Regions from separate parts of the Glaciimonas sp. CA11.2 genome, predicted to be linked through region 2. Evidence: predicted binding sites of a transcription regulator. Region 2 holds the regulator's gene; the other holds the start of a gene.

Region 1 (15,893 bases), 3.8 Mb from region 2:
TTGACTTCCGATATCAGCCCAGTGTTGATCTGAACGGCTAACCTAGATTGGTCTTATGAAAATTCCCTATTCTATTTTTTCTAACCAAAAGATACTGGTTCTTGAAAAAGATCAAAGTCAGCGTGCCACTCTAGTGATGTATTTGAAAGTTCTAGGAGTCGGTTTTGTGGCCGAAGCAGCTGATGCGCAACAGGCATTAGCGCTGCTTGATGGTTATGCCGAGGAGTTTGATTTCACGATCTGCGATTTACGGATGGGCGGCATGGATGGAATAGAATTTCTCCGTGAAGCGCCCCGTGCAAAAATAGGTCGAGTCATTCTTTCATCAGCGTTGGAAGATGATCTACTGTGTTCTGCAGAAGAAATAATATTAAGTTACGGCATACGACTTTCTGGTCGGATCATTAAGCCAGTTAAATTCTCTAATCTCAAAAATCTCATATCGCCGGCCTTGCATCCACAAAAAGCTGAATATGTTTTCCGCAAGAGAGTGCCGTTTCAGTGCTGGTCTAAAGAAGATCTGAGTACCGCTTTAAAACGAGGGCAATTCGTGCCCTATTTTCAACCAAAATTAGACTTTGCTACGCGCACGCCGGTCGGTGTTGAGGTTCTTGCACGATGGATGCATCCAGATCAAGGTGTGATTCCTCCGTCGCAATTTATTCCTTTGATGGAATCTGCGGGTCTGATTGATCAATTGACTGAAGATCTGCTGTGCAACGTGCTTGAGTCCACTAAAAAGTGGTATTCGATTAGGCCGGAAATCAGTATTTCTATCAATGCATCACCGTTAACCTTGGAAAATACTGCGATACCGAACAGATGGTTGGCCATTGTGAAGGAACATCAGGTAAATCCTGAGCGTATTACTATCGAGGTCACCGAGACAGCGCTTCCCAAGGACTACAAAGGATTGCTGGAAAGCGTTACCAGATTGCAAATGCACGGTTTCGGATTGTCGCTCGATGATTTCGGGACAGGTTACTCCTCATTGCAGCAATTAAGCCAGATGCCGTTTAACGAAATTAAAATCGATCAATCGTTTATCGCGTCTGCGCGAAAAAATAAGCGCTCGATTCTAATCCTCAATTCAATCGTTAATATGGCGAAAAATCTTGATCTTCGAACAGTTGCAGAAGGCATCGAATCTGAGAGTGACGCGACTTTTTTTCAAGAACTTGGCTTTGATGTAGGGCAGGGTTATCACTTCGCAAAACCAATGTCTGGGGATGACTTGGTCCGCTGGCTATCGAGCGAACAATCGGTTGCACAAAAAATACCTCAATTGTTCTCGTTACCGAAAATGGCACAATTCACTCAAACCCATAAAGCGATGAGATGGGTGTGATACGCATATTTGGCCCCGACTTTTAATCACGGCTCGCGTTAGTAAGGTTGATGAGATTGCTGACGCTGGCTAGTTCGGAGAAGTAAGTAAAAAGTGCAGTGGTGAGATGAATGCGGCGCTAAAAATCGGAACTGAAGCGCTGATATTAGTTACCCCGAACCGGTCTTTTTTAAGATTAAACCTGAGATCAATTAAGTTAACTCCAAAATGGCTGGCGCAATGAACATATTGAATATGGCTTCTTTCGGTGTTGCTGCTGCGATTCTCAGCTTTGCGACCAGTTTGTTGATTGTACTTTCACAAAATTGGCACGGTAAGCATTCTTTAGATCACGATCTTTCTGCGATACAAAAAGTCCATACAATAGCAGTCCCGCGCATTGGCGGGATCGCTGTGATGACTGGCCTCATTTTTTCAGCCATTTTTTTTGCAATCATTAGTCCGTCTCTTGTTAAGCCAATCAACATACAAGACGTGTTTTCACTCCTGCTTGCCAGTTGCCCTATTTTTCTGGTTGGTACGTTGGAAGATCTGACAAAAAGAGTATCGGTCAAGGCGCGCCTGGTAGCCAGTATGGTTTCTGCATTTCTAGCAAGCTGGTTATCTGGTGCCATCATTGATGGTCTGGACATATGGGGCTTCGACGCTTTATTAACAATCGTTCCATTTGCTATTCTTGTGACCGCTTTCGTGGTCGCTGGCGGGACCAACGCTATCAATATAATTGACGGTTTTAATGGCATCGCGGCAACCGTAGTTATTATTATGTTGGCCGCACTTGGGTATCTCGCATGGCGGTGTGGAGACGTGTTGGTGACCCAGTTGGCGTTGTTGATTGCGGGAGCTGCCTTCGGTTTTTTGGTCGTTAATTACCCGACAGGACGATTATTTCTCGGAGATGGCGGGGCTTATCTTTTGGGTTTTTTGGTTTCCGAGGTCATGATATTGCTACTTATACGCAATCCTTCGATCAACGCATGGCAGGTATTGGCAATCTGTGCGTACCCTATTATTGAAGTGCTATATAGTATCTATCGTAGGAAGATCGTCCGAAAAATGAGTCCCGGACATGCAGATCGCCTGCATCTTCATGCCCTGATTTATCGTCGTGTCGTGTGTCAAATGCTGCGTCATAACCCTGCCAGGCCATGGCTACGTAATGCGGCGGTGGTGTGCTTTGTCGGCACTTGGGTGGCGGTCATGTCATTCATTGCAGTTGTCGCTGGTGATACGATAGTGAGTGCTTTAGTTATCGTCGCGCTGCAAGTTGGCTCGTACCTTGCGATCTATGCGCGCCTGGTGCGAGGGCATTGGCGCTGGTATACGGTTAGGGTAGTTTCTGGCAGCTTGTTGATCGTCCCGGATATCAAAATACCCTAGCAGATCGTTTGTTCACGGTGTTTGGGTGTTTTTGTTATGGATTGGTTTTCAAGCAAAAACGATGGTAAAACTCGTTAGTTGTAAAGGAATATCTACCCATGCTGGGACGTTTGCAAGAGCGGGTAGGGTGTTTGGCATAAAGTCGTTACACTAGTGATGCATTATTTGATAGGCTTCAAACCATCGCAGAGCACCAGCCTTGCGATTGAATCAAATTCATCCTCGTGTACTGAAAAACTATGTTTGGTTTACCTACTACGGCCACTGCGCCATTCTGCCCGTCTGAAGTCGTCGGTACGGTAGCAGTTTCTCCCACTGCACCGCTATGGCGAAAAATAGTCCGCTTTACTGGTCCAGGTTTGTTGGTCTCAATCGGTTACATGGACCCCGGAAATTGGGCGACCGATATTCAGGCTGGATCACAATTCGGCTATAGCTTGCTTTTTGTGGTGATTTTGTCGAGCCTTGCTGCGATCGTGTTGCAGTGTCTGAGTATGCGACTCGGTATTGCCACCCAAAAAGATCTAGCAGTGCATTGCCGCGAACAATACAGTCCACGTGCGGGCAAAACTCTGTGGTTTTTTGCTGAGGTTTCGATCATCGCGTGTGATGTTGCCGAGGTATTGGGAAGCGCACTGGCGTTCAAGTTACTGTTTGGCGTATCGCTGGTGACTGGGGTATTGCTGACGGCATTTGATACGATTATCGTGCTCGGTCTTAAAGGAAAAGGCTTTCGGCAGATTGAGGCAATCATTCTTGGTTTGATTCTCACCATCAGTGTTTGTCTGTTTGCCGAACTGTTATTTGTCAAGCCAGACTGGAGCGCCGTCGCCGCTGGCGCGATCCCGTCGTTAAAAGCGCTGGCCGGCCAAGAACCGCTTTATTTGGCTATTGGCATTCTTGGTGCGACGATCATGCCGCATAATCTCTATTTGCACTCTTCGATTGTCCAGACTCGCGTGGTTGAGAGTAATGATCGCAGCCGGCAGCAGGCGATCCGGTTTTCACGTCTGGATACGATATTTTCCCTGATGGTCGCGCTAGTGATCAATGTCGCTATTCTGGTTTTGGCTGGCGCTGCCTTTCACACCAGCGGTAGTCACGTTGCTGTGGAAATCGACGAAGCGTTCCACTTACTAGACCCGATTGCGGGCACCGCCGTGGCAGGTATTTTATTTGGCGTGGCCTTGCTGGCCTCAGGCCAAAGCTCGACATTTACCGGAACAATCGCAGGCCAGGTCATTATGGATGGTTTTCTAAAAATAAAAATACCCTGCTGGCAGCGCCGCTTGATTACACGCAGCCTGGCTTTGGTGCCGGCATTGATTGGTGTAATCTTGTGGGGCGAACATTCTGTGGGACGTTTGTTGGTGATGAGTCAGGTCGTATTGAGCCTTCAATTACCTTTTGCCATGTATCCGTTGATTAAGCTTACTAGTCGCCGCGACTTAATGGGAGTCTTTGCCAATTCGCTGACAACCTCGGCGCTGTCATGGATGTTGTTCGTTGTTATTTCTGCAGCGAATATCTGGTTGGTTTTACAGGCATTTGGGATGCAATAGCCCATTGGTCTATGGAGATACCGCTTGTGCGATGGTGTCTTTCCCTAAAGAAATTGCGGCAATAAAAATCGTCGAAAGATTTGCGCGCGCAGCTTCCGGTAACGCGAGAGTCGCCTCAGTGTCGAAAATTTACATAAGATTTCTTTGCGCTGTTGATTTTTTGGATGATTCAGTGTGATAATTAAATTATCGAAATGTGATGAGGGATTTGTCACCACATTGTTGAATGTTGTGTTTTAACGCTATATTTACCATTGTGAAGACATTTTTTATCAAGTTTGAATTAGGTGTTGTGCGTTTGTTGAAGGGCTGCTATACTTCAGTCCTTCGTTAGTTAGCTTTAAATGTTTTTTGCGATTTTAAGTAAAGCATAGCCGATACAAGAGTAGATTCACCTTTCGCCGAGGTCACTCTCCAGATAGGTTTGGATTTCGGGAATCTCCTCCTGTATCGGTTAGCAAAGAAAACGCGGGAGTAGCTCAGTTGGTAGAGCGATACCTTGCCAAGGTATAGGTCGAGAGTTCGAGCCTCTTCTCCCGCTCCAAAATAAGAAAGGAAGCCCAAAAGGCTTCCTTTTTTTATTGTTGGTTTGGTGCAGTTAATTCCCCGGTCAGCCAGCCAGAGCTGCGCTTTTGTCCTTCGGTTTAGTTCTTATTTTTTATCTTTACTTGAATCTGTCTCGTCCTAATATTTAAGTTGATGGTCAGTGAGCGCAAATTTGATGCGTAATTTTAACAATTAAGCGCTGATTTATTTTGCACTTCTAGTTGTGTTGATTGCACAGATATCTTCATGGTAGGCAGGTTTTTATCGCGATGTCGGACAATGTGTTCCAGCAAATATCCGGCATCTCGTGCAATGCCCGAAAATCGTCCCGATCCCCATGTGTATTGCCAAGGCAAGCCAAGAAAATACAGCCCCGCAATGTCTGTCACGCCGCGCGTGTGGCCCGGATAGCCGCGTGCATCAAAGATGGTTTCTTCGATCCAGCTAAAATCGGTACGGAAGCCGATGCACCAGATGACCGCGGCAATGTTATTGCTGCCCATATTAAGACGTTGCGGCGCATCCGCTGGTGGCTCCCAGAGCGGCACGTAGCGTGCTTCCTTTGGTGCATCAATGGCATTGTCGGCGATAAATTTATCGATATTGTTTTTGATGTTTTCGGAGGCCGCATCGGCACTGTCGAGGTTATTTTTTAATTCGCTGCCGAACGTTGCGATACCATCGGCGAACGTCTCGAAGCGACCATATAATTGCATTCCTTCCAGCGCAAATTTGCGCAAATCAATATCGCGTCCACCGTCACGTCCAGTGACGTAGTGATTGGTTTTTTCGCGCACGCCCGTGCCAAGCGGATGGCGCTCAACGGGAAGGTCGTAATACTTCATGTGGTCAAGCCATTCCACCACATCCTTGCCACGATAGGTGCGTGCAACGCGCGGTGCATCACCGACGCATAAGTGCACGCGGCGGCCGGTGAGATGGAGATCCTCAGCTATCTGGCAACCGGATTGTCCTGTACCAACGACCAAAATATCGCCAGGTGGAAGTGACTCAGGATTGACGTAATCAGACGAATGTAATTGCACGATGTGATCGGGTAATTTTTCTGCCGCGCCTGGGATTATTGGTATGTGATAACCACCGATGGCAACCACAACCTGATCAGCTGTCAGGTTGCCTTTGGTTGTTTCGATTTCAAACACGTTTGCAGCATTGCGAAGCAGCCTTGTAACTCCGACGCCCTCGGCGGCAGGTGGTTCGAATGAGGCGACGTATCGGTCAATGTAGTCGACGATATCATCTTTTTTCATGAATCCGTACGGATCGTTTCCAGTATAAGGAAATCCCGGTAATGTGCATTGCCAATTGGGTGTCACCAGACAAAACGTGTCCCAGCGTTCGCTTCTCCAGGCGTGGCCGATACGGTTCTTTTCAAGAATAAGGTGGTCAATGCATTGCTGCTTCAGGTTGTAGCTCATCGACAATCCGGCTTGGCCGCCGCCGATAATCAATACCGAATAATGATTGTCTTGCAATAATTGAGGTGAAGTATTCATATTTATTCTCCAAATGCTGATTGGATAAATGACGGATAAGGGATCAAGCGAATGGTCAATCGCAAAAAGAATGAACAGTCAGCCGTCACGGGCGAAACGCTTCGACAATGACCAATGCGTTTTCCTGATCTTCAAACCGGCTGGCAGTGCGTTCTATTTGACCAAGTTGATCCATCGCGGATGAGCACATGTAGCCAAATTTTTGCTGCACACGCTCGCTCGCCATGGTTAATGCGGCGCTACTGCGTTCTACAAAATCGGGGATTGGATAACTTTTTCCGACTTCCAGATAATCTTTGATGACCCGCGATGGAGAGTAGCAATCGCTGGTTGAATTGTCCGGCCAGCGGACGCTAAAGTGGACTACGGGCATGGTTCTCTCCATATAACAATAAAGGGCGGACGTCGTATCGGATTGTCGAAAATAAAAGGTTTTTAAAATCGTGGCTTTTCACTTAGTGGCTTTTAACTCCGGCGGATATTGCCGACATTGGCCCGCAGCCAATCAACGGCTCTGCGTTGAAGTCCCATAGCGTTTCCGTTTCACCGTTGCGTTGCAACCGCACGACGCCGGAGGCATCGGTGCGACCGATCGCAGCGCAGGCAATGTCTCGCGCTGTGAAGCGCTGCAATACTTGTTCCAGATGTACATCGGCTACGCTGAGCAAAAAACCATAACTGGGGAAGGCGGTTAACCAGCGTTCCAGCGCGACGTTCTGAGGCTTAGGAATAGCATCAAGATTAATGGTCGCACCAATTGCTGAACATTCCAGCAGCATTAATGCAGTGCCGACTACGCCTGCCATGCTAATGTCCTTGCCTGCTTCAGACCAGCCGTCTTCTGCAATCATCGGCAATAGCGCAAGATCATCACGCAGGCGCTGTGCTGGTGAACCGCTGCTGGCATCCCAATAATCATACGGCTCATGGAAGTGCCCACGCAAGTCTATGGCGGCCACCAAGTGCTGACCTGGACGTGCATCGAAGCTGGTCAGAAGCCGCTTGGCTCGGCCAATGATAGCGACCGATAATTGCTCTCTATCATTGCGGCGGTTACTATGACCGCCAACGATTGGCACGTTATAAATGGTTGAGGCCGCTGCCAGTCCTTCCAGTATCGGTTGCGCAGCATCGCCGGTGCGACTCCACAATGCATCGACGATGGCAACTGGACGACCGCCCATGGCATAAATATCACTGACATTGACCATCACGCCACAATATCCGGCAAACCACGGTTCTTGTGCGACAAATTCATTGATAAAGCCTTCAATCGCAAATAACAGATAACCGTTACCGTCGGGTTCAGGGATTGCCGCACAGTCATCTCCGACCGGCACAGCGGCGGTGCGATCATAGGTGGTTCCCAGTGTGCGGATAACGGCATCAATATCTCGCTTATGCGCGATGCCGCGTGAGTCGCGCAACATCGTCGTTAGTGCGCTTAATGTGATTAATGCACCTGATTCTTGTAATGCTGCGTTCAACTTTGGACCGGCGATGTTCATATCGCACCAGGGATCAGCACAAAGCCGATATCGCCATCGTGCATCGGTGGATAAAAGTTAAGGTCGGCTTGCATCAAATGATGTGGACGACCATGGACGTCAATCTCGTCTATCGAGGCCCAGTGCAGTCTTTCAAACAACGGCACGTTCTGGTTTTGTACCTGCGCCAAAAAAGTTTTGCATCCATGTGCATGCGCGGTACGCACTGCCAGGTTAATTAAGCCAGTACCAACTGACCCGATTCGCCGCGCATGACGCGCCACAGCCAGACGTGACCCATACCAGATGCCAGATTGCGACTCGACAATACGGACGGTCCCGACGAGCTCATCGGGCATGTCCGGAATACAGAGAATCGCCGCAATAGGGTATGCGCGTTGATCGATTTCATCTGTATCGTCACCTTCAAAGATGCCTTGCTCATCGCAAAAAACAGCACACCTCAAGCGTTTTGCTGCCTCACGTTCGTATCGTGTCGTCGCAAGTTTGATGCGTACCGTAGCATTTGCAAAAGCGTTATCGGCATTGACAACTAGTGGCGTGCAGACGGCGCTCATGATGGCTTCTTCTCAAAAGTTGATAATGATGAACAGGCACCGCAACGCCCGCAACCCGCTTTGATATCGGTTGAGCGCAAGCCACGCGATTCCAGCATGGCTGCCAGCGGTGTCAGTAGTTCGCGCATGAATTGGGGTGATGGTGCGGGATGATCTTCCAGCGGCGTCCCTGCAATTGGCACAAAAGGCACAACGAACGGATAGACACCGATGGCGATCAGTTTTTCACATATACTCAAAATCGCTTCGGTGGTATCACCAAGTCCAGCGAGTATGTAAGTACTAACCTGACCATATCCAAATACTTCTATAGCGCTTTCAAACGCGTCGAAATAGCGCGCAATCGAAACGCTTGCCTTGCCTGGCATGATACGAGCGCGCACCTCAGGCGTTACTGCTTCGAGATGCATGCCAAGTGAGTCGATTCCGGCATCATGCATGCGCTTGAACCAGAGATCGTCGTCCGGCGGTTCGCATTGCCCTTGAATCGGCAGGTTGACCGCGCTCTTGACGGCAAATGCACTTTCGCACAAAATCTGCGCGCCACGATCGGTGGCATTTGGCGTGCCGGTTGTCATCACCATATGCTTGACGTTATCCAGCAGAACAGCAGCACGCGCGACTTCCGCTAATTGTTCGGGCGTCTTGCGCAAAATAGTTCTGCTCGCAGCGAGTGATTGTCCTATCGCGCAGAACTGACAGGATTTACGCCGACTCTCGTAGCGGATGCAGCTTTGTAGCACGGTAGTTGCCAGTACGTCAGAGCCATGTAATGTCGCGATTTTGGAGTAAGGAATACCGTCCATTGTCTGCATTTTGTAAAAACGTGGCTGACGCGGGAACGAGATAACGCCAACGGAAATCCCATCCCGCAGCAACGCACTGGTGCCATCGGGACCGAGTGGCGCAGCCACAAATGGCGACGACCACGCGCTTGCCGTATGCACCGGAATCATCACCGTATGCCCATCCACCACAACCGCCTTATGATCGGATGGGCCGGCCCCGCCGCGCCGACTGGCAGCACCAGCATTGGGGTCATTGAGTCGCAAGCCCAGCGATTGCAGTTCAGTAATTAGTTGTTGATGTGGTGTAGAGACTGTTTGCATGATGTGTGCTCGCAAGAGTTGGGCTGTCGGCGGAGTTGAAGGTTGGTTGTTCGTTTTCGGTGTTATCTGTATCCTCACTAAAAAGTGGTGAAACAGGGGCATGTCGACGGTCATCAACGACCAGTTTTAATAATTCTGGCCGCGCATAGTGACCGACGGAATCCATCATGCGCTTACGTTTGGTGATGAGCGCCATATCGAGATCGGCGATCACCATGCCTTCTCCGCTGCGCAGTGGCTGTGCCAACAGCACACCTTCCGGCGATACGATGGCAGTGCAGCAACCACCACGCAGCGCCTTTTGGACGGCAGGATCGGGTGTGATCGCGATGATCTGGGCATCGGTCAACCAACCGGTGGCGTTCACCACAAAGCAACCAGCCTCAAGCGCATGATGGCGTATCGTTACTTCCATCTGATCGGCGAATATCTGTCCAACCATAGAGCCGGGAAACTGGGCACAATGGATTTCTTCATGCTGCGCCATCAAAGCATAGCGTGCTAGTGGATTGTAGTGTTCCCAACATGCCAGCGCACCCAAACGACCGACGGCGGTTTCCACGACTTTGAGTCCACTGGCGTCGCCTTGACCCCAGATCATGCGCTCGTGATAAGTCGGCGTAATTTTTCTACGTTTTAACACCAGTTCACCATTGGCATCGAACACTAGTTGCGTGTTGTATAGCGTGCCGTGATCGCGTTCGTTCACACCCAGCACAACGACTAGGCCGTGACTACGAGCAACAGCCGAGACGGCAGCGGTTACCGGACCCGGCACAACGACTGCACGTTCGTATAAAAGCAGGTGTTCAGCCCCTGCTGCAAAGGGCGGCCGGACGAAAGAAAAGTAAGGATAGTAGGGCACGAAGGTCTCTGGAAAAACTACGAGCTCCGCACCTTTTGCAGCCGCACTTTCAATCGCTGTACAAACCTTGTCCAACGTGCCGCCAGCACTTTCAAGGTCTGGTGCAATCTGAATCGCTGCCGCGCGTACCGTCTTTTTTTGCGATGATCTTGTCATTGTATTGTCCGTTTTCATGATCCGCCCTTTGCAAGGTTTATAGCGTCCAGGTATCAAGAATGAACGCGTTTGCACGCGTGTGGATCAACTTCAAATCCAGTACGTCAAGTGGATTGATTGCGCGAATACCGGGAATCAACGAAGGCTCACCGTGGCCGTATAAAGCTTGAAGCGCAAAGCGGCAGGCATAGACTTTGCCGCCTGCTTCCATGAAAGAAGTGATCCGGTTATTAAAATTCAGATGACCCGGAAATGCCTCATCGCCAAGCGTTGGAAAGCCGCGTTGCAAACCTAATGTGACGCCGGGACCGTATAACAAGATAGAGGTTTCATAACCTTTGCGTTGCAGGCGCGTGGCTTGCAATAAATTGACAAACCCAATCGACCCTTCAAAGGCAACAGTATGAAAAGTAACCAGTGCTTTTTCACCCGGTAAAGCTTTGATATCTTCAAATACTTTCTCTTCGTAATCGACAAAGAAATCGCCTTTAACGTGGGCTGGATGTTTGACCGTTGGCATGTTGATAGCTCCTGATGAATGGGTTGAAATGCGGCGACATTTGCTGATTGCTGTCGGTCAGACGCACTGTCGTGACGGCCTCATTGAATGCATATGGCGTGCCATACAATCGGTCTATATGCCCATATTGAATGGAAAAAAATGCATGCAATCGATTTTTAAAATGGCAAAGCCGCATTGCTATTGCGTTTCCGACGGGCCTGGATTTGGGCGAATTTCCGGGTTTGATGAAAATCCATTCAATCGTCCCATTCAATTCACATTATGACGTTGCACCATAGCGGAAACGCATGCTTTAACTTCGTGCAAGAAGTGCCTAAAAAATGCGCAGGGATGGTGCAGAACAGGCATATTTTTGGACAATTCGAGTCGAATTACAGAGTGATTGTATGGAATGAAAAATGCATACATTGTATTAAAGATTTTTTTAGCCTGAAGAGTGACGCAGGATTGAATGGGAGTAATGAAGATGGTAAAGCTTCAAAATGGATGGTTGCCAAAATTGAAAAAGGGAAGCGGCCCTCTCTATCTGACGATTGCCAATGCCATCGCCGACGATATTGCTGTGGGTCAATTAGCCGCAGAGCAACGGTTGCCGCCACAACGTAAGCTGGCTGAGTTGCTGGGCATCGATTTCACTACCGTGGCGCGTGCTTACACAGAAGCACACCGGCGCGGTTTGGTGGATTCTGTGGTTGGGCGCGGTACGTTTGTGTGCGGTCTTCGCCGCCCCAAAATTCCCCGTGTATTTGAAGGGCGACCTAACGTCGACATGTCAATGAACATGCCGCCGGAACCCGTCTCGGAGGAATTATTAACGCTCATGGAAAGCGGCTTTGCCAGCGTGAGTGGTAAGTTAAGAGATTTGCTGCGGTATCAAGATTTTGGCGGATCGCCCGAAGACCGTGAGGCTGGTGCGTTATGGTTGCGCCGACGCGGATTGGTGGTTGATCATGATCGCTTGTTGGTTGTACCTGGTGCGCAAGCTGCGTTGGTCGCCGTGCTAACCACGCTAGCACCATCAGGATCGGTCATTTGTTGTGAAGAGCTGACTTATCCCGGACTAAGAGCATTAGCAGGTCAACTTGGCATCCGTTTGATAGGCTTGCCGATGGATCGTGAGGGAATCGACGCGGTTGCATTTGCGGCTGCATGCGCACAATACGCGCCGAAAGCCTTGTATTGCAATCCGACTTTGCTCAATCCGACTACGATAGTGATGTCACACACGCGGCGACAGGCGTTGGTGGAAGTGGCCCGTCATTATGAGGTACCGATTATCGAGGACGACGCCTACGGTTTTTTGCCGCGCGTGACGCCACCAGCAATCGCCAGCATCGGTCCGGATGTGACGTTTTATATTGCGGGTTTGGCAAAATGTGTTGGCGCAGGTTTAAGAATTGCTTATCTGGTAGCTCCCGACGCACAATATGCATCCCGGCTGGCATCTGCGGTGCGGGCAACGACGGTGATGGCATCGCCCATTACGTCGGCGTTGGCAACCCGCTGGATTCGCGACGGCACGGCTGATTTGGCGTTGAATGCGATCCGCAAGGAATCGATGGCGCGCCAAAAGCTAGCGGCGCGATTATTACCGGCGGGAAGTTACCTCTCGCATCCGGAGGCTTTCCATTTGTGGATTAGTCTACCTGCGCCATGGGATCGAAAAGCATTTGCAGCGCATTTGCAATCGTCCGGTGTTGGTGTGGTGGCGAGCGATGCTTTTTCGGTATCGATGCAACCGCCGGAAGCGGTGCGGGTCTGCATCGGCGGCGTCGCCAACCGTGAAGAAATTCAGCATGCATTGGAGTTGATTGCGGAGACATTGCGGACGGCACCGCACGTTGCCCCGGCGGTTGTATGATGAACTCTGATTTATATTTGAGTTAGATTTAATAGGGCTTGTTGCTATTGGCATGTTGATTTTAAAATGACTTAATAGGTGTATTTTTTTATCCGAACAGGTCCCGGCGAGTGGCGAGTTCGGCTACGTGTGTTTGCCGTCGTACCGAAAACGTACCTATTTTCGATAGGTTCGAACGAAAAACAATCATTGTCTTGGTGGTTGCAGTGAATATGATTTGCGGAATGCTGTTTAGCCAGGCGTCGAGTATCGTGCTGCTGATCTGCACGTGTATTCAAATCGTTCGCATTAATTGCGCTCACTAATCGTTCCCCCCCCTGAGCGTTCTCACTAGCTGAAGTACAGTTTAGTAACTCGCCAAACCTCTTACACCGGTATCTGCTTCTTGTTGCAGTTGGTCAGATGACCTGTGCTGCCGCATATACATGTTGCTGCTACTGCAGCCTTACATGCGTTCGGGTAGCCGTGGCGAATCGCTGCGCCGCTCAAGAGCGAAGCATGTGAAAGAGAGCTTACTTTAATGTTGGATTGAATTAATTTGAATCACGGACGAATTTTTTGATTTGCTTCGGATATTTCGTGTTGCTAATCTTAAGTCACTATTTATTTCGCTGAAACTAAGTTTTTTTCGGTGGCGAGATATCCGTTACCAGCTTCGTAAGCTTGAACTTGACTTCGGTTGACTATGTTGTTGCTCCCACTATGCGACGTTGGCACGCCACGTTGGTTACTAGGTCAGCGTTTGTTGGGATTTCGCGAAGATGATGCTACCACCCGGACTGACAAGCAGCAATTGGACTTGCATCGCTCCCGACTGTAGCGCTTTTCAGGTATTCGCAAGTGCTCTATTACCGCTTTAAATTGAGTGCCAACCGACAACATGGAAGGGGATATACAACCAAAGAAAATTACTGACAACTCTTTACTTTCGCAATACCCGCAGATGACTAAAAAAATTATATATAGGGATTATTAAATGAAAAAATCATGCATCGCACTTGCAGTGCTAGCCGCAGGCACAGCGCAAGCACAAAGCTCGGTCACAATCTACGGCATCGTTGATACTGGCGTCGCCTATACAAACAAAGCTAATACGACCGCAGTACCGGGTGGCAAGACGGGTAGTCAATTAAGCATGGTCTCCGGGATCGTCCAGGGGTCACGTCTAGGCTTCAAAGGCGTTGAAGATTTGGGGAGCGGTCTGAAGGCGGTGTTCCAACTGGAAACTGGCTTCGCCAATGACACCGGTGCATTGCAAAGCGACAAAGGGACATCTACTTTATTCCGTCGTAAATCCGTAGTTGGCTTGAGTGGCAACTTTGGGACTGTTCTGCTTGGTCGTCAAACTGACCTTCTGGACGATGTCAGTGTGTGGACCTCTATTGTCGATTTTGGTACTTTTGTTGCTGCACCGGGACATGTTCTGGACCGCCTGGAAGGTACTCGCACCAACAACTCGATCCGTTACAACACGCCAAGCCTGGCTGGTTTTACTGCTAGCGCGATCTATGGTTTAGGGGAAGTCGCCGGTCAGACATCGACAGGTCAATCGTTTGGTCTGGGTGGTCAATATCTAAGAGGCCCCATCACTTTATTCGCTGCTTACTACCAATCTAAACTAGGCACGCCCACGGCTGGAGCTAGCGACGTTTCCTTAGTTAATTCTGCTCCCGTATTCATCGGTCATCCCGGTGATACAGCGCTGAAGACATTTACGCTAGGGGCTAGCTATCAAGCCGGTCCGGCACGTCTGTATGGTAACTGGTCGCGTGCGAAGCAACCACTGGCAAGTGCGGCGACCAATAACATCATCGGTGGCTTGAGCAACGACAAGGCTGATATTTTCGAAGCTGGCGTAAATTACGCTGTTACCGGTCCCTTACATCTACTTGCTAGTGTGCAACATACTAAACTCGATTTCATTGGCGCTAAAAACGGTACATTGAATCAGTTCAATCTGGGTGCCGACTATTTTCTTTCGAAACGTACTGACTTGTACGCATTCGTGTCGGACCTACGCGCGACAAATACAACCAACCCGGGGGTTTTGGGTTCTACAGTTGGTGCATCGGGTAACCAGGCAGCAGTTGCTTTGGGTGTCCGCCATAAGTTCTAAAATACTTGAGATGATTTTCAGGTTGCCTGGGACCGCATATTAACCAATAGAGGAAGTCCTATGATAGTTAGCCTTTCATAGGCGGCATAGGACTTTCCCTATTTTTGCTTCTGTCAATAACCCAGTGTAGATATTCAAATTGGCACATCGGCAAAATTTCTAAAATACGCTGTTTGGAGTGTCACGGGGCATTTCATTGCACAATACTGGATCTGTCATGGAAAATGGAAAAACTGGATTTAAATTAATTTTTATATTGGCATTGCTGATTTGTTGCAATCCGACTTTTGCAGCCAACGATACGGCAGATACTACTCTATATGTCGTCGCGCCTTTTTCCGGCAGTCTGTCCAACTTTGGCACGCAGATTCGTGCAGGTGTAACGGCAGCAATAAATCATGCTAATGCAAGTCAAAAAAATAGGGGGCACTTAACGGCCGAATTCATTGATGACGGTTGTGCGGCTGATCGAGCTGAAACGATTGCAAAGCAGCTAGTTGAAAAAAAAGCGGAAGCTGTACTTGGACATGTTTGTTCGATTGCCTCAATGCCTGCGTCCGTGATATATGCCGAGGCAAATATTGCGATGGTTTCAGCGGCGTCATCCAATTCGGCATTAACGGAACGTGGCTTGCATAATGTGTTTCGCGTAGCCGGTCGAGATGATGAGCAGGCCAAACTGGCTGCAGGATTTATCGCTGAAAAATTCGCAGGAAAGAAAATTGCGATCGTTCAAGAAGGCGACCTTACCGGAAAAGGGCACGGCGGAAGGGTTCTCGATGCACTTGCGAAAAAAGGAATCAAGCCTGAGCGAATATTTACTCTTGATGGTACCGAGCAGATTT
Region 2 (15,893 bases):
TCCGTCGTGGCAGCGCAGGTGAAGGCCGCATCGTGGTTGATCTGCCGAGTAAGCAAGTTGTGGTCAACGTGCGACAACAGGGACAGTCGATTGTCGTCGATTTCAGTAAGACAAGTTTACCGGCAACTCTACGTCGCAAATTGGATGTTGGGGATTTCGGAACGCCAGTACGGACTATCACCACCATGCAGCAGGGTGAAAATGTTCGTATGGTGATCGAACCTAAGGGCCTGTGGGAGCATACCGCTTACCAGAGCGATTCCCAATTGGTGATTGAAGTCAAGCCGATCAAGGAGCAGCCGAACAAGTTAGGGCAAGGCGTGCAAAATTACCGTGGCGACAAATTGTCGTTAAACTTTCAAAACATTGAAGTCCGTGCAGTACTGCAGGTCATTGCGGACTTTACTGGTTTAAATATTATTACCAGTGACACGGTCAGCGGTAACCTGACATTGCGTCTAAAAGACGTGCCCTGGGATCAGGCGCTCGACATCGTCATGCAGTCCAAAGGATTAGACATGCGTAAGAATGGCTCAGTCGTGTGGATTGCGCCGAAAGACGAGTTGCTGACGAAAGAGAAGTTGGAGTTGGAGCAACGCGCCTTAATTGCCGATCTGGAGCCCTTGCGGACCGAGTCGTTTCAATTGAACTATCAAAAGGCCGATGCGTTCAAAAAAGTATTTGGTATTAATGATGATGGCAGCAGCGCAGGTGACAAAAAGAACAGTATTTTGTCCAAACGCGGAAGCGCCGTGATTGATCCACGTACGAATCAGTTATTCATTACAGATACGGCGACCGTCCTTGAAAATATTCGTACGCTAGTCACCAAGATCGACATTGCCTCGCGGCAGGTACTGATCGAAGCGCGTATGGTGGAGGCTAACGATGGTTTTAGTCGTAATCTGGGTGCGAAGCTTGGATTTGGTTTTAATAGCAATAACGTCGCCGCTGGTGGACAGCAAGTTCCAACTACAGTGACGACTACCTCGACAGGGGCGACTATCCCAGGTATTGGACAAAGTGCGGTGAATTTGCCGGCTAATCCTGCTACTGGGTCAGCGGGTTCTGTTGCATTGACGTTGTTTAATGCGGCTGCATCAAAATTTATTAGTCTCGAATTGTCCGCGCTTGAGGCGGATGGGGAAGGTAAGATCATATCCAGTCCGCGCGTTGTTACTGCCGATCAGCAAAAGGCATTAATTGAGCAAGGAACGGAGATTCCTTATCAAAGTGCTACCAGTAGTGGCGCAACTTCGGTTGAATTCAAAAAAGCCAACCTGAAACTTGAAGTGACGCCACAAATTACGCCGGACGGTAACGTCATTTTGACTGTCGATGTGACTAACGACAGTGTCGGCCAGGTTGTTCCGGGTGGCGTATCAATCAACACCAAGCATGTGCAAACGCAGGTTCAGGTAGAAAATGGCGGAACAGTCGTTATTGGTGGTATTTACACGCAAACAATTTCGAATGCCGTCAATAAAGTGCCTTTGCTTGGAGATATTCCGGTTCTGGGTTATCTTTTCAAACAAACAGCAATTGTTAACAAAAGAACGGAATTATTGATTTTCCTTACACCAAAAGTCGTCATAGACCGGATCGCTGGGCGCTAAATGCCTAAAGATACCGGCTTTACGCGGGTGTCTGGATTTGTAGTGAACTTGTTCGTATCTGTTGTTGGTTGGCTAAAGGCTGGATAAAAAGCGCAAAAGCTGAGATACACTTGTTTATTGGTAATCGGATTTTCAGCGAAACGCTTCTCTGAGTTTTACTACGATAAGTTAGCGTATTGAAATGGCAACTCCGAATCCGACTAATAAGATACGAAACAGGTTCCGAAACGGCTTAGTGGTGAAATGGTACGGTGTACATGAAAGGCAATATTATTCTGGTCGGCCTGATGGGATCAGGCAAGACCACGGTTGGTCGTGCTTTGGCGAGAAAACTAAACAAACTTTTTATCGATTCGGACCATGAGATTGAGGCGCGTACTGGCGCTTCAATTCCATTGATTTTTGAGATTGAAGGCGAGCCGAGTTTTCGTCAGCGCGAAGCAGAAGTCATCCGCGATCTGACTGCACGTCAAAATATCGTGTTGGCAACGGGTGGGGGCGCGATCTTAAATCCGGACAACCGGGCTTTGTTAAAGAGTTGTGGTACTGTCATTTATTTGCGCGCCAGTGTGCATCATATTTTGCAGCGTACAGGCCGTGATAAAAATCGTCCTTTATTGCAAACAGCTGATCCTCGCAGACGGCTAGAGGAGTTGTCGCGCCAGCGCGATCCACTCTATCGGGAAATTGCCGATATCATCATTGATACGGGCCGTCCTAACGTACAATTTTTGGTTCATAGCATTTTGTCTCAGCTTGATATGACGCGTGTCAACGTCGATGAGCATGTCGGGCTAATGAACAATAACGCAACGGATCTGACTGCTACAAACGCGGTATCCTCAAGCGACCATCTTTCTACCAATTTTTCTATGAATCAACAAAATACTTTGAATGCATCTCCATACGCAGCAACTTCTACTTTATCCGTCAGCTTGCAAGTTGAGTTAGGTGAGCGTAGTTATCCGATAGAGATCGGACAGCGGTTGTTGTTGGATGGTGAATTGATCGCCCGACTGGTCAAGGGCAAGCAGGTTGCTATTGTCACCAATACTGTAGTCGCCCCGCTGTATCTGGATGTGTTGCGTTCATCGCTCCTTTCGGCAGGCAAGTCGGTTGTTGAAATCATTCTGCCAGATGGTGAAGAAGAGAAAAACTGGACCAATCTGATGGTGATTTTCGATCGCTTATTGAGTGAAAAGTGTGATCGTAAGACAACATTGGTTGCACTGGGCGGTGGCGTTATTGGGGATCTGACTGGCTATGCGGCGTCAGCTTATATGCGTGGCGTGCCGTTTGTGCAAATTCCTACTACTTTGCTGGCGCAGGTTGATTCATCCGTTGGTGGCAAAACCGGCATAAATCATCCGCTTGGCAAGAATATGATCGGTGCTTTTTACCAACCTCAGGCGGTACTTGCGGATATCACAACACTGCAAACATTGCCGAAGCGCGAATTATCTGCCGGTTTGGCGGAAGTTATTAAATACGGCGCGGTAATTGACGCCGCATTTTTCGATTGGCTCGAGGCGAATATTGGCAAATTGATGGCGCGCGATAGCGCAGCGCTGGCTTACGCTATCCAGCGCTCATGCGAAATCAAAGCTGATGTGGTACGACAGGATGAGCGCGAAGGTGGTTTGCGAGCGATTTTGAATTTTGGACATACTTTTGGTCACGCTATCGAATCCGGTCTGGGTTATGGCGTATGGTTGCATGGCGAAGCGGTCGGCTGTGGCATGATCATGGCGGCTGAATTATCACACCGTCTGGGTTATATCGATGCCGTTGCACGTGATCGCGTGAGCGCGTTAGTGCGGGCGGCGGGCTTACCAACTGCCGCGCCGAATCTTGGTGCAGGGCGCTGGCTTGAGTTGATGCAGGTCGATAAGAAAAACGAAGATGGTCAAATCAAATTCATTTTAATGAATCAACTGGGTGGATCATTGGTTAGCACGGTGCCACAGGAACCACTATTGGCGACGATACAACAATTATCGACTGTGCCGGTTAACCCATCAATTAATCCGTCCGTTAATCCCCCTAAATCCATCGCTTAATAACCCGCTTAGCGCCGTCCCATGACAAATCAAGAAGCGTCTCTTGCACCGTATGCTGCACATTCAGCGACATCACGGGGACGCTTGTTTGACGAAATTGCGCCCAACACCCGCACTGAGTTTCAACGTGATCGTGACCGCATTGTCCATTGCACAGCCTTTCGTCGGCTAGAATATAAAACGCAGGTATTCGTTAATCACGAAGGTGATCTATTTCGTACCCGGCTGACGCATAGTATTGAGGTTGCTCAAATCGCCCGCTCTATCGCCCGCAATCTGCAACTGAACGAAGATCTGGTGGAGGCGATTTCGTTAGCGCACGATCTTGGTCACACGCCTTTTGGGCATGCTGGACAAGATGCCCTAAACGCCTGTATGAATAACTTCGGTGGCTTCGAGCACAACCTGCAAAGTCTGCGACTGGTCGACAAACTGGAGCAACGATACGGCGCATTCGACGGTTTGAATTTGATGTTTGAAACGCGCGAAGGTATTTTGAAGCACTGTTCAGTGGCTAACGCCAAAAGATTGGGCGATATTGGTCATCGCTTCCTCCAGCGCAAACAGCCCAGCCTGGAAGCGCAGGTTGCCAATCTTGCGGATGAAATTGCCTATAACAATCACGATATTGACGACGGCTTAAGGTCGGGACTGCTGACACTTGACCAGATGATGCAAATTGATTTTTTTGCACGTCATAATCGCGAGGTCGAAACGACTTTTCCCGGACTACGTGGACGCCGTGCGATCAACGAAACTGTGCGCCGCATGATTAATGCCTTGATCAACGATTTAATCAATACATCGCGTGAACGCATTAAGGCTGCTGCACCGCAGACGGTCGATGACGTGCGGGATGCGGCGCCACTGATTGCTTTCTCGGACCCAATGGCGCGTGAGGCCATTGCACTGAAACAGTTCTTGCGTGAAAATCTTTATCGCCATTATCTAGTCAATCGGATGACCAGCAAGGCCAGGCGGATCGTGGTGGAGTTATTTGACTGCTTTGTTAATGAACCGGCTTTGCTGCCGCCGGATTATCAGTTAATACAAGCTGTTACGCAGCAAGGGCTCCCTGATCCACAGGTTGATAGTGTCCAATTGCAAGCGCGTCAAGTCGCCGATTACATCGCGGGGATGACCGATCGTTATGCAATACGTGAACATCGCCGGTTGTTTCTGGTCGATGATGGACATTTATAATCTCCTTTGTTGAATCGCGTTACGTCATTGCGTGATGGCGCAGCAGATATCAATGCGATGATACATAGCAATATACGTTTTGATATCTGAACGTCTTATCGTACTTTCTGTCAATACATGTCGTCGCGTTATTCTCATACGAACATAAAAATGCACCGCTGTTTTTATTGAGTTGGATCAATGGCTGCATTGACAGGATGATCGGCGAAGTGATCAGCTGATGTTTCTTATATATTTTTGCGCGTGTTTTTGTTTGCTTTTTCGTCTTTATAAAAGGGACTTTACATGAAATTTATCTTTCAACCGGCATTACGTTTAGGTCTGGTGATCTCTTTAGTCTCTACCGCCGCGATGGCATTTTCTTTGGCGGATTTGAGCAATCAGGATGCCAACTCAGGACTGAAGGCGGCGCTCAATAAAGGCGCGGACGTTGCAGTTGCCAAGCTGGGCGTCGAAAACGGATTTTTAAATAACGATAAAGTAAAAATCGGATTGCCAGGGATGCTAGAGAAAGCACGACCGCTGCTTAAAATGACAGGGAAGGGCCAACAACTGGATGATCTGGTCGTGTCGATGAATCATGCCGCAGAGTCTGCCGTGCCATTGGCGAAGCCGTTGCTCCTGAATGCGGTGAAATCCATGTCGGTCACGGATGCGAAGAATATTCTGAGTGGCGGCGACACATCGGTAACCGATTTTTTCAGAGAGAAAACTGCCACCCCGTTAGGAGAAAAATTTCTCCCGATAGTAAAGAAAATCACCGACCGTAACGGTGTATCCACACAATACAATTCGACGATGGGATTGGTCAGTAAAACGGGTCTTGTGCCAGGTCAGGCGGCGACTGTTGAAGGCTATGTCACGCAGCGCACCTTGGATGGCTTGTTTTACATGATAGGGGAAGAGGAAAAAGCGATTCGACGTGATCCGATCGGTGCTGGCAGTGCAATTATCGGAAAAGTTTTTGGCGCATTAAAGCAATAGGCTGCGGCATACCATCGTCATGGTATTTTTGATGTGGACCGAATTGGGAAAGTTACGGGTCTGGCGACTTTATGAAAACTCTTTTGAGAGTGACGTTATAAAGCTTCTTGCTTAGTTATTTGTTTTGGCCGCTGTTTGAGGTGTACCCGGTTGCGTTCGAGACATTCGAGACATTCGGCGATGCCTCCGAACACTGCTAAACGATGCAAAGTGTTACGAACATATTCGGGCAGGGCGTGTGTAAGTTATATAATTTTAAAATGACAAAGGGCGCATTAACTGCGCCCTTGCTCATTTGTCAGTATAGTATTTTTCAATTTATTTATTGAGCAATACTTACGTTGACCGCATTAGAGAACCCCGTCCATCACGTTGCTGCGATGGGCAAATCCTCAGGTAGATGCTTGATTGCCGAATGTTGATGATTCTGCAATTTGTCCTTATATTTAATCACTTGTCGATCGAGTTTGTCGATTAACAAATCGATGGCGGCGTAAAGGTCATGCGCAATGCTCTCGGCATGCAGGTCTTTGCCTTTAACGCGCAGATTAATTTCGGCTTTTTGACGCTTTTCTTTCTCTGTGATTTTGTCTACCGTCAGGATCACACTAATATCTATGACCTGATCGAAGTGGCGCTTGATACGCTCCAATTTGCTTAGCACGTGTTCGCGAATGGCGGGAGTTACGTCGAGGTGATGCCCACTAATTGTGAAATTCATACAGCGCTCCTATCAAGTGTGTCGTTGGCGGTTCGGACCGGGACGATTAATTCAGTGTTGAATCACCAATTTATTCATCAACCATAAATCAATCAGTCAGAACACAGCGACGTTTGTGCAAACAAGCAAACAGCTATAAAGATTTACGCAAATTGACCGGCGGAATTCGTAAAGCTTCGCGATATTTTGCGACGGTGCGACGGGCCACTACCATACCTTGTTCCGCGAGCATGTCGGCAATCTTGCTGTCAGAGAAAGGACTTTTAGAATCTTCCGCTCCTATCAGTTGTTTGATTAACGCCCGTATCGCCGTTGAGGAAGCCTCTCCACCTGCCTCTGTAGCAACATGGCTGCCAAAGAAATACTTTAATTCGAACATCCCGTGTGGGGTGAGCATGTATTTCTGAGTAGTTACACGTGAGATAGTACTCTCGTGTAATCCTAGTGTATCAGCTATTTCGCGCAACACAAGAGGTCGCATAGCAACCGCCCCATGTGAGAAAAAATTCCGTTGACGCTCAACAATTGCCTGCGCTACACGCAGTATGGTATCGAAGCGCTGACGCATATTTTTGATCAGCCACTTTGCCTCCTGTAGCTGCGAGTTAAGTGATCCCTCGCTCTTGCCCTGCTTGAGAATGTTGGCATAAAGAGCATTAACTCGAAGCCTTGGCATAACGTCATTGTTGAGCATTACCTGCCAACCATTTTTTGTTTTTCTGACAATTACATCTGGTACGACATAATCTGACGCACCGCCAGCAAAGGTCGCGCCGGGATGAGGATTACATTTTTTGATAATAATTTGTGCCTCGCGCAAATCTTCATCATCACACTCCAGCGCTTTTTTGATTTTATTAAAATCGCGCTGGGCAAATAAGGTCAGATAACCTTCAACGATTGTTAGTGCCAGTCGGCGTGTGACGAACGCTACTTTGGGAAATGCTTTGATTTGCAATGCGAGGCATTCTGACGCGTTGCGTGCTCCGACACCAGTTGGGTCGAAGCTTTGGACCATCTTCAAGGCCATCGACAATTCTTCGATCTCGATATCAAGTTGCTCTGGAAGACGTGCAAAAATATCGTCTAGTGATTCCTCCAGGTAGCCGTTTTCATCAAGCGCATCAATGATCAACTCGATCAATGCACGGTCGCGTTGCTGATCAACAGCTTCACGCATTTGTTTGAGCAAATGTTCGCGCAACGTCGATTCGCAGGCTTCTAATTGTGGTCGTGAATCCTCATCATCTGGGGCTTTGGAGGTTCGGGAAACGTCGTCAAAGCTCCATTCGCTGTCAGTATTGCCGTTCTCTTGATTGTTTTCGCCAGACTCAGGGGCTTCACCACCGCCCTCGGGCTCTGTAGGCGAGCTGCTTACTTCGCTGTCACCAGGTGGCGCATCCATTGTTGAGGCGCTGGTACTGATCGCCCCGTCGGCGAGTAATCGCACTGAATTATCCAAAGGATCGTCTAGACGTTCCAGTAACGGATTATCCGAAAGGATGTGTTCGAGTTCCTGATGTAACTCCAACGTAGACAACTGCAACAATCGAATCGATTGCTGCAGTTGCGGGGTTAGCGCCAGATGCTGCGAGGTACGGAGTTGAAGAGATTGTTTCATGGGCGCTAGGGAATCCGTTGAATCCGTTACATGCGGAAATGTTCACCCAGATAAACTCGTCGCACAGATTCATTGGCGATGATGTCGTCTGGACTGCCGCTGGCTAGCACGCTACCTTGGTTGATGATGTATGCCCGGTCACAAATGCCGAGCGTTTCGCGCACATTATGGTCGGTGATCAAGACACCGATGCCGCGCTCTTTAAGGAACCTGACGATACGTTGAATTTCGATAACGGCGATAGGATCAATACCGGCGAACGGCTCATCAAGAAGCACGAAGCGCGGATTAGTGGCTAAAGCGCGGGCGATTTCGACACGTCGTCGTTCACCACCGGATAAAGATAACGCCTGATTTTCTCGCAATTTCTCAATTTGCAATTCTTGCAGCAGCGAATCGAGTTTGTCCGAGATCTCATCTTTAGTCAGTGCGTTGCCGTTTGGCCGCTGCAACTCAAGTACCGCACGAATATTGTCTTCGACCGTTAGCTTGCGAAAAACAGAGGCCTCTTGCGGCAGATAAGACAGGCCAAGCACCGCGCGTTGATGAATCGGTAAACGCGAGATGTCAACGCCATCTAAATCAATTGTTCCACCATCCGATGGCACCAGACCGACGATCATATAGAAAGAAGTCGTTTTTCCAGCGCCGTTAGGACCAAGCAAGCCGACGACCTCGCCGTTATTTACTTTCAAAGAGACATCGCGGACTACTTGGCGCGCGCCATAACTTTTTTGCAGCCCTTTAACGATCAAGGTGCTTAAATTTGTAGAGGTCATCTTATTTACTCTTCGGCTGGATGACTGCTTTGATGCGGCCCGCGCCAGGTTGACTATTGCCGGAAACATTGTTACTGACCGAGTAGAACTCCACGCGACTATCGTAAGAGATGAATTCGCCGTTTACAACATCGGTGACTTTGGTCCCTTGCAGACGTCGCATTTGCGCTTTCGAAAATAATTTAACGATTTCAGTTTTATCGTCGTACTCAATTCGCTCAGCTTCACCTTCGATCCATAAGTCAGGACCGCCGTCGCGCTTTTGGCGAAACGTGGCTAAGCCACCGGGAGGTGCGTATAAGGTGGCAAATTGATAGCCTGATGGGTCCGTCGTGACGACGACTTTGTTGGCTTTCATGATCAGCGTGCCGCGGGTCAGTATCACCTTGCCGGTGAATATCTTTACTTGTTTTACGTCGTCCAGCGTGAACTGGTCTGCGTCTACGTTGGATGGTTTATCTGCGTCAGCTTTTTCAGCATGGGCACCTGAAATACAAGTCAGTTGCAGCGCGAGTAGGGTTAAAAATAGAATACGTTTCATAAAAATCCTGAAAGGGGATACTGGCACTAAAAGCAACAATGGCTTCAATAGGATTATCCGGTAATCATGTGAGTTATTTAGTCTGCCGCGGTGTTGCGCGATAGGTGCCACGGACATTGTTTAATAGGCGTAATTGCATAGTCGCATTATTGGCATACATACCAACACCGGTCATTTTCGACTGATCGATCGTGATTTCGACCGCTTTGTTGCTTGTCATAATGTCATCATCTGGCAATAGCTGAAGGTACTCGGACTGCAAATGAAGCTTTGACGACTTTGGCGTCGCTGAGCGGTCTGCGTTCACATTGCCGTACATATTCACTTTACTGTTGTTGTCTTCGATTTTGGCAGTATTGGAGCGCAAGGTCATCGGCGGTTGTTGTTTATCAAGGCTACGAATGACGGGAAGAATCACGTCAAATGAATCGTCGGCGGGATTGTGCGTCAGGCGTTGACCTGAGATGTTGTAGCGTGGCTGACCATTAAGTGCGAGTTGCACATAATTAAAATTTTCGACGTAATAATCAGGCGCAACACGCGGCGCACCCGGCAATAATTGCTCTGTATTTTTACGCATCACTTCCATGATCCAGAAACTACCGAGAGTGAGTGCCACACACACCGTCAGCAGCAGCATGAAGCGTAGGCGAAAAGTTGACCGCAGGTTTTTCATGCCGCCTCTATGACGCCGGTCAAATACTGTGCCAAAGCGGCGGCGTACTTGCCTTGCGCACGCAGAATTAAATCACAGACTTCACGCGCAGCGCCTTGCCCGCCGTTTGCCTGCGTAACATAGTGAACGCGCGATTTGACCTCCTGATGACCATTGGGGACACTGACAGCAAAACCGGTACGCGTCAAAATAGGCAGGTCAATGATGTCGTCGCCAATAAAACCGCAAACATCTGGGGTAAGGTTGGTATCGGCCAATAACGCGGCAAATGCGGTATTTTTGTTATGCGCGCCTTGATAGACGTGCGTAATGCCGAGATCGCTCACCCGACGGCTGACGATGGCTGAGCTGCGCGCACTGATAATGGCGGTGATAATCCCTGCTTGTTGGAGTAATTTGATGCCGAGTCCGTCGAGTACATTGAAACGTTTTATTGCCTCTCCGTCGGGACCAAACAATATGCCACCATCGGTCAACACGCCATCGACGTCAAAAATCATCATCTTGATTTGGGCGGCGCGCGCCATGACTTCTGCGGGTATGTTAATAGTATTGGGGGCGGCTACCATCAAATCACCTTGGCACGGGTCAAATCATGAATATGTAGCGCACCGACCAGTTTGCCATCGGCATCTGCCACCAGCAACTGGTTAATTCGGAACTCTTCCATGATTTGTACAGCATCAACTGCCAATTGGTCAGGGCCAACAGTACGCGGATTAGCATGCATCACGTCGGCAATTGTCAGCTTGGAAAAGTCCTGTACGTGTTCAATTAGGCGTCGCAGATCGCCGTCGGTGAATACGCCGACAGGGTGAAATTTATCGTCCACGATTGCCGTCATGGCAATACCTTTGTGTGTGATTTCGAGCAATGCTGCCGATAACGATACTTCTGCGGTGACCGCAGGAATATCGACACCGCTGCGCATAACGTCACGCACGTGGGTCAGTAAGCGTCTGCCGAGCGCGCCGCCAGGATGGGAGCGAGCAAAATCTTCTTCACGAAAGCCACGCGCATCCAGCAATGCTACCGCCAGCGCGTCACCTAGCGCCAAGGTCGCGGTAGTGCTTGCAGTTGGCGCAAGATTAAGGGTGCACGCCTCTTGGTCTACTTTGACGTTGAGATGAACTGTTGCTAACTGTGCAAGGGAAGAGTGGTCATTGCCGGTCATCGCAATTAGCGTCGCGCCCATGCGTTTAACGATCGGCACGATCGCCATTAACTCGGCGGTTTCGCCGGAGTTGGAAATAGCGATAAAAGCGTCATTTTCTGTCACCATCCCAAGATCGCCATGGGCGGCTTCGGCGGGATGAATGAATAAGGCCGGTGTGCCGGTCGATGCCAGCGTTGAGGCAATTTTTCGGGCTATATGACCGGACTTGCCGATACCAGAAACAACGACACGACCGGTACAGCTCAACAATAGTGCGACCGCTTGCGCAAAGGGAGCTTCAATGGCCCCCATTGCACTGTCGGCAGACATCCCGGCGCTGTCAGAAATGCGGTTTTTTAGCGCAATTATTGCATCCGCTTCGATTTGTAGCGTTTGACACGCGAGCTCAAGCGCTCGTTTGGCGTTAAAAGATTTTGGCAAGATTTTGGCATGGATTACACTCATCTCGAAAGTATAAACGAATTCCTAAAGCAAAAAACTTGCCAGTGTCATTATGGTGCAATTAATATCGACATATTGCACGGTGGTGTTGCGTACAGCGTCGGATAATCATTTTAATTATTAAATTAATTATTAAATTAATTATCAATCATGCAATTGTTGAGCAATAACTAAGCAAACATGTTTTCCACATCAGGATTGACGCATTTCTATGCGCTGTTACACAGTATTAGATGCTTATCCTGCCCATCGCAGGCTCGCCTAGCGGATGCCGGGTGAATACTTGATGAGCGAGATTGCGTAGCCAGCACGACAGCGCAATCAAACCATTAATGGTTGCATGCCCCACGATCAGCCCACTCAAAGCCCCAACCTTGATTGATGGTATCGGTATAAGCCGGATCGCCCGGTTCCCGTTGCGAATGCCACATTGCAAGATAGATGCGACCGTTATGCTGGACCATATCTCCCCCTTGATAGCTCTGACTTTGCTTCCACAATGGTTTGCATTCTTCCACTGGTATTGGTGCGACGTCATCTGCTTTCACTATTACGGTGTGGTTCTTCTGCGCGCTCAACTTTCCGTCATTTGCGGTGACGGTGAAGTGATACTGTGTCTCCTGTGCCAGTGTAGGAGCAGTGAAAGTGAGTTGCGCGCCATCCGCTATGAATGCCAGTGGAGGCGATACTTTCCAGCTATAAGCTAGCTTGCCGCCATCGGCAGCGCTTGAGCCCGCAGCGTCTAACTTCACCGAAGTGCCGCTTGTTGCTTGCGTGGGACCGCTAACGACGACGACCGGTGGTCGACTTTCTTCCGACTTTTTCACAGTAATTTTTTGCTCAGCGTGCGCTTTACGTCCGCCATGGCTGCTGGAGACATCAATTGTTACCTGATAACTGCCGGCGGCTAATGTTGAAAGCGTCAATTCCTGCTGCGCGCCTTGCAACACTCCCGCACCAGTTGCATCCTGAATTTTCCAGTTATACACCGGGGGTGTACCAGCTTCGCCTTTAAAGTTTGGTGCGGCCTTCAAATTCGCTGCTTGCCCCTGTACGATTGACGTCGGACCGACAATTTCTACGTTCGTGGCTACTACACTTACTTTCATGGTGGAACTGCTTTGCACACCCTTTTTGTTGGTAATGGTGAGTTGATAGATGCTTTCGCCAGTCTGGTGTGTGTTCACGACCGCTTCGGCAATGGCTTTATTTGCATGGCGTAGCGAAAAAGGACCGCTCAACATTTTCCATTGATACGTCGTCGCGTTTTGGCTTTTACTACCGTCCAGTTGATAGGCAAAGGAGGTGCTGGTGGTTGAAACAGCATGTATATCTGCTTTGACAACCGCTTCCGGTACATCAATATCTACCGGCGGCTCGCCTTTATTTAACAACAACTCAACCGCAGCTTGCACGTCCGGTTGCATGCCAATCGGGCGCTGCGCATCAGGAGACGGCAGCGGATGTCCCGTATCTACCAATACCTGGCGCATTTTTTTAGGTGAAATAGCCCCGAGTCCGTGGGCAAATGCAATACTTTGAACTTGTGCGACAGCACCTGCGATGATCGGATTGCTGGAAGACGTGCCGGAGAAAGTATGGCTGTAAATGTCGTTGGAGCAGTCTTTACCGCTGCATGACGTGGTTGTAACGTCTCCGCCCCAACTGAAGAGATCAACCCGGCTTCCATACTCTGAGAAACTGGCGCGTTGTCCACTTCCCGGATTTGCCGCACCGGCGTAAATAGCCCCAGTGTCATTCAGATTGCGATCATATCGACCCTTAAAATAAGGGTGATCGAGGTTGATATTGCCGTTGCCGGCAGCAATAATGACATGCACCCCCTTTTCTTGCGTTAGGTAGCTAATTTCATCGGCCACAGATTGAACCGATTCAATGGGTAAGAAACAAGCGTAACGATTTTCTTTATCGCAGACTTCAATTGGAATGGGCAACGGCGGCCCAAAGTGGATGCCAACCTGGACTACATCTCCTGGTTGTAAATGTTGGCCCAGATTAAACAAGCTTCCTCCTCCTGGCTGAGAAAATTTGCTATAGCCTGCTTGCGCTTTTGGCACAAATCCTGTGGTACCAAAACCATTGTCTTTCGAAAACATAATTCCCGCACTCATCGTGGCATGGGAGTTCGGGGCGCGCTCCGCCACTTCCCCGTGTTGCAGAAAGGGACGAGGCAAATCAGCGTGATCATAAGACCAATGGTTCCATTCAGTTGAGATAATGCGTACGTATTCCCCGTCACCGCCAGGATAAGCGCGCGCCGCAATCGCATTCAAGCCGCCCAGTTTAAATCCGCCTTTAGACGTTGCGTCTTGCATATAAAGCTGGCGCGAAGTGTAATCGGGAGTGGCGTTGGATCCTGCGGTACTTTGTTTTGCATCTGTTTTCGGCACCCCAGCAACGACAAAATTCTCGTCTTGACGTGCTAATTCCGGTGCAACTTGGGCCGACTCGACTAGCGGGTTATTTCTTAAATCCGCCAACATTTCATTTACGGCATCGTTTGACTTACCGCTGGTATCGATTGCGTAATAGCGCGTCAGATTGTGCCGCTCCATTGCGGCTATCTCATCGGCTGAAAACGTCATCGGCACAGGAAATATTGCATTGAGACGCGGTGCAATTTGTTCTAATTGGTGTAGTGCAGCGGAGGTTCTTTTAGGTAATTGCTGTTGCGACTCTAGTGAAGTAATGGTGGCGCGTAAGAGCACGGTAATGCTGGTCGGCTCAACCTCTTTCGCGTGTAGCGGTCCTGAGAATAGCGCGCCAATCGTGGCGCATAGAAATAGTTTCGTGAACGTATTTTGCATGATGGTAACAATTTTCTTTAATAGGTCGCAAGCGAACCCGTGCGTCGCATTGGCGTACGTTTAAACGGCTTTAGTAACAAAGTCGGCGGGAGTTTTTGGCTGGCTTAAAACGGCTTCAGTTACGTTTAAGCCAGTTTTTTGCGGCAATTTGACGCCACGCATTCATTGGCGGGACATAGCGTGAACCAGCCCCGGAATTATCAGTTTTTGTATTGCAGCAGGCTAGGAGACAACCAGCCTGAATCGCAGAGAAAGTGTCTTGTTTTTATGTGGAATATTCTCGGCCTCTGAAGAGTCACCACCGGAATGTCTCTTGCGATAAACGTTCATTACGCAAATGCGGCCAAAAGATTTTGGCATCAATGACACTGATTTCTAAGGTATAAACGAATTATCAATCGCAAAAATTGTCCGTATCATTTAAGACAATGCAATGCGACATACAACACCATCGCTGTGTAGATTAAGTCGTGAAATTCTTTTTATTGTTAATTAATTAAGAACTGAGCAAGCATGCTTTCTGGTTTAGAACTGACTATTTTGTTACTCGGATCCGCGGTATTAGGTGTCGTGGCGTTTCGTATGTTCCACTTGCCACCAATGTTGGGCTACCTGACTGTCGGTATACTTATCGGCCCGCACGCACTTGGGTTTGCCGAGGACAATGAAACCACGCATACGCTGGCGGAATTCGGTGTCGTGTTTTTAATGTTCTCCATCGGATTGGAGTTTTCATTATCCAAACTGTCAGCGATGCGCCGGATCGTCTTCGGACTTGGCATGGCGCAGGTATTGTTGACGATCGGCGCGACAATGTTGTTTGGTTGGATGGTCGCCTATATATTGCCGCAACTGACCAATATCAGCTGGCAAGCCGCCTTCGCATTGGGTGCTGCGCTGACCATGTCCTCCACCGCCATCGTCTCAAAACTGTTGACTGAGCGGCTGGAACTGGAGACAGAACACGGACGCCGCATCATCGGCGTCTTATTATTTCAGGATTTGGCGCTGGTGCCGTTACTGATCATCGTTCCCGCTTTAGCAAAAAATTCCGGTGACCTCGCCGCAACGCTGGGATGGGCCAGCGCCAAAGCGGTGATCGTGCTCGTATTGTTGCTTTTCATCGGACAAAAACTCATGCGCGGCTGGTTTCAGATTGTCGTCAGACGGCGTTCGCAAGAGTTGTTCATGCTCAACTTGCTGCTGATCACTTTAGGCGCCGCATGGATTACCGAGCGCGCTGGTT

What was found. Region 2 encodes sigma-54, which starts transcription at its own class of promoters, with help from an activator protein. Its sites were predicted from a motif close to TGGCANGNAANCTGCTTT; they were not measured.
Region 1: the regulator sigma-54 is predicted to act here: its motif matches at 11,155-11,172, upstream of RGU75_RS22245 (MSMEG_0572/Sll0783 family nitrogen starvation response protein).

Annotation. Positions count from the first base shown of each region.
Region 1 is NZ_JAVIWL010000001.1:5,145,126-5,161,018, reverse strand. Features, by position in the region: gene RGU75_RS22300 (response regulator) at 1-33, shown strand, start outside; gene RGU75_RS22295 (EAL domain-containing response regulator) at 56-1,348, shown strand; gene RGU75_RS22290 (glycosyltransferase) at 1,568-2,728, shown strand; gene RGU75_RS22285 (Nramp family divalent metal transporter) at 2,968-4,290, shown strand; tRNA gene RGU75_RS22280 (tRNA-Gly) at 4,759-4,834, shown strand; gene RGU75_RS22275 (MSMEG_0569 family flavin-dependent oxidoreductase) at 5,022-6,353, opposite strand; gene RGU75_RS22270 (MSMEG_0570 family nitrogen starvation response protein) at 6,439-6,726, opposite strand; gene RGU75_RS22265 (sll0787 family AIR synthase-like protein) at 6,809-7,861, opposite strand; gene RGU75_RS22260 (MSMEG_0567/Sll0786 family nitrogen starvation N-acetyltransferase) at 7,858-8,418, opposite strand; gene RGU75_RS22255 (MSMEG_0568 family radical SAM protein) at 8,415-9,527, opposite strand; gene RGU75_RS22250 (Nit6803 family nitrilase) at 9,487-10,548, opposite strand; gene RGU75_RS22245 (MSMEG_0572/Sll0783 family nitrogen starvation response protein) at 10,586-11,068, opposite strand; gene RGU75_RS22240 (PLP-dependent aminotransferase family protein) at 11,538-12,932, shown strand; gene RGU75_RS22235 (hypothetical protein) at 13,618-13,752, shown strand; gene RGU75_RS22230 (porin) at 13,909-15,048, shown strand; gene RGU75_RS22225 (branched-chain amino acid ABC transporter substrate-binding protein) at 15,266-15,893, shown strand, end outside.
Region 2 is NZ_JAVIWL010000001.1:1,349,827-1,365,719, reverse strand. Features, by position in the region: gene pilQ (type IV pilus secretin PilQ) at 1-1,616, shown strand, start outside; gene aroKB (bifunctional shikimate kinase/3-dehydroquinate synthase AroKB) at 1,874-3,676, shown strand; gene RGU75_RS05785 (deoxyguanosinetriphosphate triphosphohydrolase) at 3,698-4,879, shown strand; gene RGU75_RS05780 (DUF4197 domain-containing protein) at 5,165-5,863, shown strand; gene hpf (ribosome hibernation-promoting factor, HPF/YfiA family) at 6,231-6,584, opposite strand; gene RGU75_RS05770 (RNA polymerase factor sigma-54) at 6,718-8,205, opposite strand; gene lptB (LPS export ABC transporter ATP-binding protein) at 8,232-8,984, opposite strand; gene lptA (lipopolysaccharide transport periplasmic protein LptA) at 8,986-9,525, opposite strand; gene lptC (LPS export ABC transporter periplasmic protein LptC) at 9,599-10,201, opposite strand; gene RGU75_RS05750 (HAD family hydrolase) at 10,198-10,770, opposite strand; gene RGU75_RS05745 (KpsF/GutQ family sugar-phosphate isomerase) at 10,770-11,822, opposite strand; gene RGU75_RS05740 (S8 family peptidase) at 12,149-14,647, opposite strand; gene RGU75_RS05735 (cation:proton antiporter) at 15,161-15,893, shown strand, end outside.